Regions from separate parts of the Romboutsia sp. MSSM.1001216sp_RTP31141st1_G3_RTP31141_220114 genome, predicted to be linked through region 2. Evidence: riboswitches for the same ligand, from Rfam matches in the RefSeq annotation. Region 2 holds a riboswitch; the other holds the start of a gene.

Region 1 (7,656 bases), on a different contig from region 2:
ATATCTAACTGGGTGAGGAAATGAATATGGGTCTCCTACTATTAAATCTATTATGTATCCTATATAAATAGATAATATATTCATATTAATTCTTTCCTTCTTCCAAAGAGTTTGACCATTCATGGTTTAAGAAATTTTTTATGCATTCTAAGTTATTGTAAAAATGAGTATGTAAATATGTTGCCAAAGTTTTATGTTTGCTATATCCACCTTCCCATTCATCTACCACTTTTTTATCTCTTTCTTTTCTCATTATATAAGCACATTCCTCATTAGTTTCAAATACGGAGTGGTGGAATTCATGTCCTTTTATAATCTCACCTTTTTTAGATAAGATTGTATCTTTTTTGGACTCTCCATAACAATATCCAAATCTCTTTAATGATTTTGTCATCTCACTAACTCCATTAAATATTCCTACCATATCATATTCATTATTATTTTGGTCTATTAATTTTTCTCCTAGATACATAAGTCCACCACATTCAGCATATATAGGAATTTTATTTGTATGAGCTTCTTTTATAGAACTTCTCATACTTTTATTTGATTCTATTTCTTTTGCAAATATTTCTGGAAACCCTCCACCTATATATATGTAATCTGATTGTGGTACTTTTTCATCTTCTAGTGGACTAAAGTATTTTATATTTAGCCCTAGTTCTTTTAATAATTCTATATTTTCTTTGTAGTAGAAATTAAATGCTTTATCATAGGCTATAGCTATAGTTTTATCTTTTATCTTATTTTCTTTTATAAAGTCTTTTAACTCAAAATTACTACAAACTTCTTCTGTTTCAGCTATTTCTATTATTCTATCTATATTTATATATTTTTCTATTTCATCTGCTAAATTACTAAATTTATTTTTTAGTGAATCAATTTCTACGCTTGGAACTAAACCTAAGTGTCTTGACTCTAATAAAAATTCATCATTAGGTGGGAAGTATCCTAAGACCTCTATCCCACAATATGTTTCAATTGCTTTTTTAATTATTTCGTAGTGAGTCTTAGTTTTTACGTTGTTTACTATTACACCTTTTATGTCTACATCTTTATCAAGTTCCTTGTATCCAAGTACCATGGCTGCACTAGATGCTGCCATAGCTTTTCCATTTATAACTAATATAACTGGTACTTTTAATATCTTCGATGTATGAGAACTTGTACAATTATCTAAGTCTATTCCTATTCCATCATAAAGACCCATAACACCTTCAATCACTGATATATCTGCATCTTTAGATGCAGAATTAAATACATACTTAATTTTTTCATCATCTAGCATATATGAATCTAGGTTTCTGGAGTCTCTACCTGTTATAAATGTATGGTATGATGGATCTATATAATCCGGTCCAACTTTATATGGTTGAACCTTCATACTTCTTTTTGTAAGTGCTTGCATTATACCTAAAGATATTGTTGTTTTTCCTACTCCACTATTAGTTCCTGCGATTAAGATTTTTTTCATATATTTCACCTAACCATCATTTTATTTTTGTATTGTTTATATTTCTTCTTCATGTTCTTCCATTATTTTATATATCTTCTCTATATCTAAATGTTCTCTTAATAAATCAGCTAGTTTATCATATTCATTTTGCTTAAAGGCTTCGAAAGAAGTTACTTTAGTGTCTATTCTTTCAAGGCCTTTTTCTTCTCTTATATTATTTAATAGAGCTCTAGTAAAATCTATTTCATCAAATATTCCATGTAAATAAGTTCCTACTACATTACCTTCTTTATTTACACTTCCTTCTAGGTAGCTTACGTCTTCTCCTAATTTATTGTTTATTTCATTTAGGTTATATACTTCTTTACCTATATCACTTATTCCCATATGAATTTCATAACCTTTTACTTTCATTCCTGATAAATTTGCTAAATATCCATTTAAATTTTTACATATAGTGGCATTCACTTGTGTAGTTGTTTTTTCTTTTTCAAATGTAGTTTCTATATCTAAAAGTCCTATACCATCTATTTCTTCAATTTCGCCTTCTACATGGTAAGGGTCTTTTAATTTCTTGCCTAACATTTGATATCCACCACATATCCCAAATACTAACTTTCCTTTTTTCTGTAAATCTTTTATTTGTTCCTCTAGACCACTTTCCCTTATATACTTAAGGTCATCTATAGTACTTTTACTTCCAGGAAGTATTATCATATCTGGATTTGAAAGAGTCTCTCCATAATCAACATACCTAATACTCACATCTTCTTGAGTCTCAAATATATTAAAATCTGTGAAATTAGATATATGAGGTGTTCTAATTATCTCAATATGTATATCACTCTTTTTCATTTTAGTTTTAAATCTAGTTGTTACACTGTCTTCATCTTCTATTTTTATATCACTATATGGCACTACTCCAAGGACAGGAACCTTTATTATTTCTTCAAGCATTTTTATGCCATCATATAAAAGTTCTTTTCTTCCTCTAAATTTATTTATTATTACACCTTTGACTCTTTTTCTTTCCTCTTCACTTAGTAAAAGCATCGTACCTGCTAGTGATGCGAAAACTCCACCTCTATCGATATCCCCCACTATTATTACAGGAGCATCTGCGATTTCTGCCATACCCATATTAGCAATGTCATGTTCTCTTAAGTTTATTTCTGCTGTACTACCTGCCCCCTCCATAACAACAACATCATAGTTCTCACTAAACTGATTAAATATAGTTTTAAGTTCTTTAGCAAGTATTGGCTTATAATCATGGTATTCTGATGATGATATATCATCTCTAACTTTACCCCTTACTATAACTTGGCATCTATGATTACCTGATGGTTTTAGAAGTACTGGATTCATATCTGCAATTGGCTCTATTCCACAAGCTTCCGCCTGAAATACTTGTGCTCTTCCCATTTCTAAACCTTCTTTTGTTATAAAAGAATTTAACGCCATATTTTGAGATTTAAATGGTGCTACGCTATATCCATCTTGTTTGAAAATCCTACATAAACCAGCTGTTAATATACTTTTACCAACATTTGATGCTGTACCTTGTAACATTATCTTTTTTCCCATAAGATTCTCCTTATATTACTTAATTTGATTTCCTTATAATCAAAAAAGCCCTAACTCTTAAGAGTTAAGGCTTTTATTCTAATGCTAATATATTATATACCTGTTTCATATGTTTTGTAACATATCAAACTATATAGCATGTAACAAAATATAACTATTTAATCTTTACTATATACTTAAACTATATAATACTAAATCTTATTGTATTAATCTAAAATACACTTTATGTATTTATGATTAATATGTAGATTTCATAATAGATTTATTTATTATAATTTAAGTTTTAACAAAGTATAATTTATCTGCTAATATGCATATACTCTGATGTTTTATTATAGGTACATACTTTATAAGCGATAGTTATATTTTATCTGAATAAAAATCCCTCACCCCGGAGATTTTATAATTAATTAATTTAGGCAGGTATCCTGGCTCAATTTCATCCTACTCCTACTCCTTCCCATCCAAAGGACAGTGGCAAATTGTAGTTTCGTCAATATTACAGTAGCGGGGGCTGCAAAGGCTTTTAACCTTTTTCCCTATTAATCTTGTAGAACCTAAGTTAATATACTATTTGATTTTAATTATTTATAAAACTTGTGTTATTCATACTATCTATGACTGCAAATCCATCTTCTACTTCTAAAATACTTACTGATGCATTATCTATTTTAAAATTCCAATGGTATTTGTAGCTTCCTGATACTAAATAACTTATTATGTTCCTTATAGTTCCTCCATGAGAACATATAAGTATTGTTTTGCCTTTATCCATATTTATAATTTCTTTAACCTCATTTGATACTCTTATAAATGAATCAATAAGACTTTCACCATTTGGATATCTGTACTCATATCCTTTTTCTATCATCGAGTTAAATTCTTCTGGATAATTCTTTTTTATGTCATCAAAAGTAATCCCCTCAAAATCCCCAAAACTAATTTCTTTCAATGTTTCTTTTTCTATTATTTCTATCCCTTTTTTCTTTGCAACATCTTTTACAGTATCTTTTGTTCTTGAAGATGTTGTTGTGTATATCTTATCTATATGTATACCATCTAAGTATTTGGTTAATTTCTCTATTTGCTTAATTCCAACTTCACTAACTACACTGTCTATATGTCCTGATAATCTTTTACTTTGATTATCTATAGTCAATGCATGTCTTACTAAAACTAATTTAGTCATTATAGTATCACCTCTTTTAAGGTTACCCTATTATAAGATATATGTAAAGTAAATATATAACTTCTCCAAGTTCTATACTACACCCTAATATATCTCCTGTAACTCCATCAATTTTTTTGTATATATGATTTTTAAATAATTGATTAAATAAAATAACAACTATTATAGATGCTAATATAGGCAACGTTATTGAAGATTTAAATACAAATTTGGCTACTAATATAATCAATGCCATCGTATATAGTATTGCAGTTAAAAACATTGATGTAGTTGCCTTACCTATAAATAAATTCCCCATTCCTTTCTCTCTTGGTGTAACAGTTTTGTAAGTTAATCTTATTACTCCAAGTCTACCTATAACAGGCATAAATATTATAGTCCACATTAAATTATTGTTTATTAAGCTATATATAAAACCTATCTTAAGTAAAATTAAAAATACTATAGCCAATAATGAATTTGTCCCAAGTCTTGAATCTTTCATTATTTCTAGCATTTTTTCCTTATCCCTATAACTATATATAGCATCAAATGTATCTCCCAATCCATCAATATGTAACCCCCCTGTCAATATAACAGAACCTAAGGTTACCAATATTGATGTTATAAATGGGTCAAATAATATGTTTGATACAGTACCAATTATAAATAATAAAATACCTAATACAAACCCTACCAATGGAAAGTATGTTATAGTTTTATGAAATTCATCATCAAATCCTACATCTATATTTATTGGTATTCTAGTCATAAACTGAAGTATTGATATAAATCTTTTCATAATTATCCCTTAATTTTCATAGGTATTGAACTAACTACAAAATAGACTTCGTCACTTTGGGCTGCTATTTGTTGATTTATTCTACCTACTATATCCGTATATACTCTACTAAGTTTATTAGCAGGAACTACTGCCATTCCTAATTCATTAGTAACAGCAACAAAATAAAGTTCTGTTTTTCTTATCTCTTCTATCAGTTTATTAACTTGATCTTTTATGTACTTTTCTAATTCATTTATCTCATCTTGTGTTGCATTTTCAATATATATATCATGTGTAAACATTAAATTATTCACTAATAAAGTTACACAATCTAATATAACTGTTTTGTGAGATTTAGATATATCCTCAATTATAGAATATATATCCTTATATATTTCATATGTTTTCCAGCTTTGTGGTCTACTTTCCTTATGTTTTTTTACCCTATCTTTCATCTCATCATCAAAGGGTATCGATGTTGCAATATATGCAGTATTGTTATTTCTGTCTTTACATAATTGTTCTGCAAAACTACTTTTTCCTGATCTTGCTCCACCAGTTACTAGTATAACTTTGCTCATACTTATCTCCTTATTGCTTTTTCTATCTTCCCATATCTATCTCATCAAATGTCGCCATATTTGTATATGTATAATTTGATGCTTCAATTATATTAAATGCAAGTGCTGCACCACTACCTTCTCCTAATCTCATATCCATATTTAATACAGTACTTAAATTTAGCATATCTAGTGCTTTTTGTGTACCTGGCTCTGCTGATGTATGAGATGCTATCATATATTCCCTAGTTTTTGGATTTAGAATGTAGGCTAAAAGAGCAGCTGCATAAGATATAAATCCATCTAATACAACAGGAACATTTCTAGCACTACATGCCAATATAACTCCTGCCATAGAACCTATCTCAAATCCACCAACCTTTGATAATACATCTATAGCATCTTCTCTATTTGGCTTATTTAGTTCTATAGCTTTTCTTATAGTATCAGCTTTATGTTTTATTCTATCTTTTTTAAGTCCAGCTCCCATTCCTGTAACTTCTGCTGGATCACATCCATCTATTACAGATATTATAGCACTACTTGGTGTAGTGTTACATATACCCATTTCACCTATTCCTATAAGCTTATAACCATTATCTATACACTCATTTGCTGCTTCTATCCCTATTTCTATGGATTTTATAGCTTCATCTCTACTCATTGCAGGTCCCTTAGCCATATTAGATGTAGATTTTCTTATCTTTTTATCAATCACACCATCTAGTTTATGGTCACAATTTATACCAACATCTATAGCTATTACATCTGCTCCTACAAATTTACTTATAACTCCTACTCCATTTAATCCTTTTGTAAAGTTTGGGAATTGAAGATAAGTTATACTTTGAGGGTCTGGAGCTACACCTTCTTCATAAACACCATGATCTCCAGCAAATGCTATAATAGCTTTTTTAGATGTATCAAGCTCTTTTTTTCTATATATCCCAGCTAATTGCATACAAATTTCTTCCATCTTACCTAAACTTCCAACTGGCTTTATAAGTCTATCTAGTCTTTTTTTAGCTTCATCCATAGATTCTCTATCTAGTAAATCTATATTATTTAATACATAATCTAGTGAATTCATATATATCATCTCGTTTCTTTGAAAATAATTTACCTAGCCAGTAAGGCTAGGTTTAGTGAAAAACCTCTCCAAAATTCATATATATTTTACATATAAATAAACTATTCTACATGGCATTTATATATCCTTCATATCATATGGTAAATTTTATCGAGATTTATATTTAGTTTTAAAGATTATGAGCTATTTTTAATGCCTCATAACTAGCATTTATAGTATAATCTATGTCCTCATTAGTATGAGCATTTGATAAGAACATTGCTTCAAACTGTGTAGGAGCTAAAAGAATTCCTCTTTTTAATAACTCTTCAAAATACTTATTAAACTTAGAAACATCACATCTTGTAACATCATCATAGTTTTCTATTGGTCCATGTGTAAAGAATAAACAAACTAATGAACCAGCTCTATTAACTGTGTAGTTAAGACCTAATTTTTCTATATTAGATTTTAATCCTTCTTCTAATCTTATAGCTTTTTCTTCTAACTCTTTATAGATTTGAGGATTATCTCTTAATATTTCTAAGTTCTTTTTACCCATATACATAGCTAGTGGGTTTCCTGATAATGTACCTGCTTGATATACTGGTCCAACTGGAGAAACCATACTCATTATTTCTTTAGTTCCACCATAAGCACCAACAGGAAGTCCTGCTCCTATTATTTTACCGAAACATACCATATCTGGCTTTATTCCAAAATATCCAACAGAGCTACTATAATTTAATCTAAATCCTGTTATAACTTCATCAAATATTAAAACACTTCCATATTCTTTAGTTATATCTCTTAATAATTGTAAGAACTCTTGCTTACCTGGAACTACACCCATGTTTCCTGCTACTGTTTCAACTATTACAGCGGCTATTTCACGTCCTTGAGTTTTAAATATTTCTCTTACTGCATCTAAATCATTGTATCTACAAACTAATGTATCTTTAACTACATCAGATGGAACTCCAGGGCTAGTTGGTACTCCATATGTTATTGTTCCTGAACCAGACTTAACTA
Region 2 (7,656 bases):
GTGTTTGGTTTTGCTAACATGCCAAGATCATACTACTTAATGGGATATGGAGCTATACCTTGGTATATACTAAGTGCATTAGTATTCTTCATACCTTATGCATTCATGATGGCAGAATACGGATCATCTTTCAAAAATGAAAGTGGTGGTATGTATTCATGGATGGAAAAATCTGTAGGACCTAAGTATGCATTCATAGGAACATTCATGTGGTATGCTTCTTATATAATATGGATGGTTAACGTATCTTCAGGTATATGGATACCGTTTTCGAATGCCATATTTGGAGCAGATATAACTCAAAGTTGGAGTTTATTTGGATTAAGTTCAACTCAAACTATAGGAATACTTGGTGCTTTATGGATAGTATTTGTTACAGTAGTAGCAAGTAAAGGTGTTGAAAAGATAACAAAGGTTACTTCTATAGGTGGTACATTTGTTGCCTTATTAAACATAGTATTATTAGTTGGAGCATTAGCTGTAGTTATATTTAACGGTGGAGAATTAGCTCAACCAGTAAACAATTTTGCAGATGCATTTTTAACTTCTCCAAACCCTGCTTACCAAAGTCCATTAATGGTATTATCATTTGTTACATTTGCAATATTTGCATTTGGAGGACTTGAAGTTTTAGGAGGATTAGTTGACCAAACTGAAAATGCTGAGAAAACATTCCCTAAAGGTCTTGCTATATCTGCTATAGTTATATCTATAGGATATGCTATTGGTATATTTGCATGTGGTATGTTCACTAACTGGGCTGATATACTATCAGACAAGAGCGTTCACATGGGTAACGTTGCATATGTTTTAATGCAAAACTTAGGATACCAATTAGGACATGCTATGGGAACTACTGATGCTGTAGCTATGCAAATGGGTGCTTGGACAGCTAGATTCGTTGGTTTATCAATGTTCTTAGCATTCATGGGAGCATTCTTCACATTAACATATTCACCACTTAAAACTTTAATATCTGGTTCACCTAAAGAAATATGGCCAGGTAAGTTTGCTGAGATGAAAAATGGTATGCCAGTAAACGCTATGAAAGTTCAAGCTATAATAGTTATAGTTATAATATTAGTAGTAGCATTTGGTGGTAAAGGAGCAGCTGACTTCTTTAATATATTAGTTCTTATGACTAACGTAGCTATGACTATACCATACTTATTCTTATCATCAGCATTCCCAGCTTTCAAGAAAAAGCAATTAAATGGTGAAGTTGATAAAGCATTCGTAGCTTACAAGAAACAAGGTGCTGCAACACTTGCTGCTTGGATAATAGGAATAATGGTTGGATTTGCTAACTTATTCTCAATAGTACAACCTGCAATAGATGGAAAGTTCTTTGATACAATAATGATGATATTAGGACCAACATTATTTGGTTTAATAGCGTTCTTATTATATAGTAGATATGAAAAGAATCATTTAAGCAAAAATAGTACAAAAAAAGCAAGCTAGAATATAACTGATTAGTAAAATAAATTTCATGTTTGAAACTTTTAAAATATAGCTATTTAAGTTTAACTTAAGTAGCTATATTTTTTTGTATATAATTTAAAGAATCATCTAAATTATTAAATGTTTTTCTAGGTATTATAAGTCTTTCTATATTATTGCCAACAGTATAAAAATCAAATATTTTATCTATTCTTATTTCTATAAAATCATCAATATAACTTATATATATACATTTAGTATATTTAAAGTAGGTTTTAATAATTACTGCTTTAGTACTAGTAGTTTTTATTAAGGTATAGTCATATAGATTTAAGTTTTTTTCTAGATAATTTATATAGTCATCCATATAATTCCTCCTTAGAATATATTATAATTAGATTATTGACAAAAGATAAAAAAATAATCTATAAAACATTAAATTATATACTTAAATAGATTAAAATAGCTATTATTAATTTATGTTTCAATAACAAAAAGGTTGATTTGTCCATTTTGCCAATGGTTTTACAAAACTTGTAAAATAAATAACAATTGTGTATGATAAAATTATTAATATGAAATTCATGGAGGGCAAATATGAAATTAGTAGATTTAAACAATTACATATTAAATGATTTTGATAAGAATATCTTAAAAAGAATGACTAAAGATAGTGAAGTAAATTTAAATAATTATGTTTGTAGCGTTATATGTGATTTAGTAAACTTTATACCTATGGGGGAAGAATTAAAAAAGGGAGTAAAAGAAAATATAAAAAACTGTGATGAAGTAGAAGTAGGTGAAATAGCAACTTACACAAGTTTAATACCTTATGTTCAATTAGAACTTAAAGATAATAAAGATGTGGCTATAATTGCTAATAGCTTAGTTGAAAAGCTTATAAGTTATATAGTGGGATACTTAAGCAAAGAAGAGTTTGATAAAAACTTAGAAAATATTCAAGGTATGTTAAATATTTCTTATATGTTTTATGATGGGCTAGTTAAATACTTTACTTTTAATAGAGAGTATATAGTAAGTACAATAGATAAAAATATTAAATAATAAAAATGCTGGATAAGGTAATGGGCCTTATCCAGCATTTAATTATTTATTAAGTTTAAAATAAAACATGTTATACAAGAGATGTAAGTTGATTAGTATTTACACATTGATTAAAGTAATTATACAAATCTTCTTCTTTTTTGAATAAAGGCAGATTCATATTTTTATGAACTTTTACAAGCCAAGGGATATTTAATCCTACTTCCTCAATAATCTTAGCTTCTTTAAAAACTTCCATACAATTACCTTCAATAACAATACTACCTTTATTTAAAACATATATATAATCACAAATCTCATATATTAAATCCATATCATGACTTGAAATAACTACTTTAATTCCATTATCGCATAAATTTTTTAAAATATTTACTATAGCTTTTGTGCTTTTAGGGTCAAGTCCTGCTGTAGGTTCATCTAAAAGAACCACTTTATTTTCCATAGCTATAACAGAAGCTATAGCTACTCTTTTTTTCTGACCATAACTTAAAAAGTGGACTGGTTTATCTATTAAATCTAAAGCATTGACTAATTTTAATGCATTATGTACTTTTTCTTTTATTTTATCTTCAGGTACACCTATATTTCTTAGTGAAAAAGCAACATCATCATATACTCTTGAATAAAATATTTGCTTATCTGGATCTTGAAATACTATACCTACTTCTTTTCTTAAATTGTACAAATCTTTCTTTTTATATGAAAGTTCTTTATTGTTATAAAATATACTTCCTTCAGAGGGCTTTAATATACCTACTAGATTCATAAATAAAGTAGACTTACCAGAACCATTAGCTCCAATTATCCCAATCATATTTCCTTTTGAAAAATCTAAATTTATATTGTTTATTGCTTTATTTTCTTTTTCATATTTATATGTTAAATTATTTACCTTAAACATGATAATCTCCTATATATGAAATTTCCCATCATACAACTTCATATCTAAGGTTATACTCATATCTTCATATTTTCTCATCATTCTAAAGAATAAGATTTTTATAAGTAGTGCTGTTGAGTTATAAGAATTTTTTAGATTTATATAACCAAATCTTAATTCTTGAGATTTATAAATATCTTTTATTTCTTCTAAAAATATGAATATGAATCTATATGTCAAAACCATAAGTTCTACTAATGTATCTGGGATATGTAATTTTTTTAATATAATTATTAATTGGTTAAATGGTGTAGTAAGTATTAAAAAATAAATAGATATAACTGAACTTATAGCTCTTAGTAATATATAAATTGAGTTTTTAACTGAAAATAAAGTTGTTCCTATATATAAGTTAAAAACTTTGATGTTAAATATAAAGCCTTGATTTTCAAATGATATGTTAATCATATTAAGTATAGTTCCTATAATTAAAAAATATATAGGTATCCTTAAACATTTTATATATAGTTTAATATTAACTTTTGCTATAAAAATGATTAAAAAGCTTACTATTAACATTACCAAAAAATGAAGCATTATATTATTTATAATTACAGAAATAGTTAAGGCTAAAAAGCTAATAAGCAATTTAGCCATAGGGTTAGTATTTCTTAAAGCATTTGTATATGCACATTTATCAATTTCCAGCATTTATTTTTTTTCACCTTTTTTTCTTCCTAGATAGTAGCCTATAAATCCAGCTCCTATAGCTGCTTGTGTAGAGAATAGTAAGCTCTCTATTTCTCCACTAGGTGGCTCGTATAAGCTACTAAACCAAGGTTTATAATCCGGATTTATCTCTGTTATTAGGCCCTCTGCCTCTCCATCAGCACCACCATATTCAGCTGATGAATTTAATAATAAAGGAGTTATTATAAGTATTATGGTTAAAGCTAATAATATTAAATTTTTATTTCTAAGTTTGTTTTTAGTTTTAGAATTTGTACTCATTAATTTCAACTCCTTCTTCATTTTGTGTTATTAAATTATATACTAAAGTAGTTAATAATCCTTCTGCTATAGCTATTGGTATCTGAGTCGTGAAAAATACTCCTAAAAATTTAACTAAAGACATCATAACTCCTCCACTAGGATCAGGGAAGGCTAGTGCTAGTTGAGTTGCTGTTACTGTATATGTAGCTAAATCACCTAAGGCTGCTGCTAAAAATACACTCATTCCAACATTTACATTTCTTTTTCTACAAAATTTAAATATTAAATAGGATACTATTGGTCCAACTATTGCCATTGAAAATGCATTAGCACCTAAAGTAGTTAATCCTCCATGTGCAAGTAATAATGCTTGGAATAATAAAGCTATTGTTCCTATTACTGCCATAACAGCTGGTCCAAATAATATTGCACCAAGTCCTACTCCTGTAGGATGTGAACAACTACCTGTTAAAGACGGTATTTTTAGTGCTGATAACACAAATACAAAAGCCCCTGCTAAGGCTAATAAAACCTTCTTTTTAGGATCTTGTTTTACTATGGTATTAATAGATTTTAACCCATATATGAAAAATGGAATAAATACTATTGTCCAAAGTATAGACCATTTTGCGGGTAAATAACCCTCCATAATATGCATAGCACTAGCATTTAATGGATTTAAAATGATAAGTAGCACACCTGCTACTAATGATAGTGGTAAAAAATTCATCTTTATACCTCACTTTCAAAGTTTATTAAATTTTTATGTGATAAATTAATGTAAGTATATAATGGGTAAAGACGAAATTTGATTTGCTTTAACTAGATGTCTAAAATTTATATTATTCATAATCAAAAATTAGATTAGTTTGATTAGATATATTTAATTTTAAATTAAGTTATCAAAACTATATACATTCAAAATTAAATAGATTTTGTCACGAACTAAAAAATCCTAATCATTGGATTAGGATTTAAATAACTTTCTAATTAATACCTATTTATTAAAAATAAGGTATTATTCTTTATTATTTTCCTTCACCCCGAAGAATATAATTTAAGTATTATAGGCAGGTCTCCTGGCTTAGCTTCACTTTACTACTTTCCCTTCCCATAATAAATTACAGTGGTTTTGAAAGTTTCATCAGCTTTACAGTAGCGGGGGCTGCAGAGGAATCTAACCTCTTTCCCTATTAATTTTAATTAAAAAAACCTAAAATACAAATTTTTAATTTATCACATATTTATATAATACTACAACTTTTATTATATTCCTCTATTTTTTATAAAAAAATATTAAAAAATTTAATTAAATCTTAAAATATATAGATTTATAAATAATATTTATTTAAAATTTATTGACTAAGCACAAACTAACTGTATAATATGTATATATACAGTATATACATATTATACAGAAAGGAGATAAAATGAATATAATAATTTCAAATGCTTCTGATTTACCTATATATATGCAAATAGTAAATCATATAAAGAAGAACATATTAAGTGGTACTTTAGAAGAAGGAAAAGCTCTACCATCTATAAGAGCATTAGCTAAAGATTTAGGAATAAGTTTTATAACTACTAAAAGAGCTTATGAAGAATTAGAAAAACTAGGACTTATAAACACCGTACCGGGAAAAGGCTGTTACGTATCTTCTTTTAATAAAGAACTAGTATATGAAGCTAAAATGAGAGAGATAGAAGAAAAGTTAGAAGAATCTATAAACCTATCTAAAATGATGGGTTTATCAAAAAGTGAATTAATAGAAATATTAGAGAGTCTATACGAGGGGGAGTAATATGTTAAGACTAGAAAAGGTGAGCAAAGACTTTGGTAAATTTAAGTTAGAAGATATATCTTTTGAATTAAAAAAGGGATATATTATGGGACTTATTGGTCATAATGGTAGTGGAAAAACTACTATTATAAAATTAATAATGAATTTACTTAATGTGGATAGTGGAAATATATATTATATGGGAGAAGATATAAATAAAATTTCTAAAAAATTTAAAGAAGAAGTAGGATTTGTATATGATGAATTATATTTTTATGAACATCTTAAGGTTAAAGAATTTAAAAATATAGTTAAAAGTTTTTACAAAAACTTTGAAAATAACAAATTTGATAATTATTTAGAAAAATTTAAAATAGATAAAGACACTAAAATAAAAAACTTATCAAAAGGGCAAAGTATAAAATTAATGCTAGCAAATGCACTAAGTCATAATGCTAAGTTACTAGTACTTGACGAGCCAAGTAGTGGACTTGACCCTATATTTAGAAAAGAAATGATAAGTATAATTCAAGAAGAATTAGAAAGTGGAGATAAATGTGCTATATTTTCGACACATATATTAACTGATTTAGAACAATGTGCAGATTATATAACACTTATAAAAAATGGGAAATTAGTATTAAGTGAAAGTAGTGAATATATAAAAGAAAACTACAAGGTAATAAAAGGAAGTAAAAAAGAATTAGATGATAGTAATATAAATTTTATAAAAAGAGAAGACAAAAATTACTATAGTCAGGGGCTATTTATAGAAAGTGGATACGAAACTACTAATAATATAAGTATAGCAACTATAGAAGATATTATATATTTTATGGGGAGAGATTAAAATGATTAATATTATAAAAAAAGATTTAAGGGCATGTTTTATGACAGATACTAAAACCATTATAAAGTTAGTAGTAGGGCTTTTTATATTTTCATCTATATTAATGGGATTATCTAGTGTAGCAATTCCATTATTTTTAAGTTATATGTTTATATTTAGAAGCTTTTATTTAGATGAAGCTAATAAATGTGATTATTTTTTTAATAGTATGCCAATAGATAAAGAAGATATAGTGTATAGTAAATATATAGTATCTACATTAATTATAGTATTATCTATATTATTTACTTATTTTTATTCAAAAATATTAAAGCATATATTTTATATAGATTTAATGTACACTCAAACAATGTTAAGTACTTTAAATATATTACTTATACTAGTATCTGTATCATTTCCTATAATGTTTAAATATGGATACAAAAAATCTTATATACCTATAAATTTAGTAATGGGTATTATACTTGTATCTAGCTTATATATAACACTAAAGCCAAGGGCTGATATACATATAGAGGGACAAGAAAATTTGATTATAAGTGATCCTAAGCTACTTATTATAAGTGGTGTTTGTGTAGTTATTTACATAATATCTATGTATATATCTACTAAAATATACAATAAAAAAGAAGTAGCACTTT

Evidence for each region. A riboswitch is a leader RNA that binds a small molecule or an ion and turns the genes downstream of it on or off. The one in region 2 is predicted to bind cobalamin.
Region 1: another riboswitch for cobalamin. It lies ahead of ABCP60_RS14085 (cobyric acid synthase); the one in region 2 lies ahead of ABCP60_RS03715 (energy-coupling factor ABC transporter permease).

What each region holds. Positions count from the first base shown of each region.
Region 1 covers NZ_JBCIUO010000018.1:1,934-9,589, reverse strand. Annotated here, with positions in the region: gene cbiB (adenosylcobinamide-phosphate synthase CbiB) at 1-84, opposite strand, end outside; gene ABCP60_RS14090 (cobyrinate a,c-diamide synthase) at 86-1,474, opposite strand; gene ABCP60_RS14085 (cobyric acid synthase) at 1,511-3,043, opposite strand; cobalamin riboswitch at 3,444-3,619, opposite strand; gene ABCP60_RS14080 (histidine phosphatase family protein) at 3,624-4,232, opposite strand; gene cobS (adenosylcobinamide-GDP ribazoletransferase) at 4,255-5,013, opposite strand; gene cobU (bifunctional adenosylcobinamide kinase/adenosylcobinamide-phosphate guanylyltransferase) at 5,016-5,576, opposite strand; gene cobT (nicotinate-nucleotide--dimethylbenzimidazole phosphoribosyltransferase) at 5,599-6,645, opposite strand; gene hemL (glutamate-1-semialdehyde 2,1-aminomutase) at 6,815-7,656, opposite strand, start outside.
Region 2 covers NZ_JBCIUO010000001.1:737,554-745,209, forward strand. Annotated here, with positions in the region: gene yjeM (glutamate/gamma-aminobutyrate family transporter YjeM) at 1-1,464, shown strand, start outside; gene ABCP60_RS03690 (hypothetical protein) at 1,532-1,810, opposite strand; gene ABCP60_RS03695 (hypothetical protein) at 2,041-2,508, shown strand; gene ABCP60_RS03700 (ATP-binding cassette domain-containing protein) at 2,579-3,409, opposite strand; gene cbiQ (cobalt ECF transporter T component CbiQ) at 3,419-4,099, opposite strand; gene ABCP60_RS03710 (energy-coupling factor ABC transporter substrate-binding protein) at 4,100-4,399, opposite strand; gene ABCP60_RS03715 (energy-coupling factor ABC transporter permease) at 4,383-5,111, opposite strand; cobalamin riboswitch at 5,433-5,613, opposite strand; gene ABCP60_RS03720 (GntR family transcriptional regulator) at 5,812-6,186, shown strand; gene ABCP60_RS03725 (ABC transporter ATP-binding protein) at 6,188-7,015, shown strand; gene ABCP60_RS03730 (ABC-2 transporter permease) at 7,017-7,656, shown strand, end outside.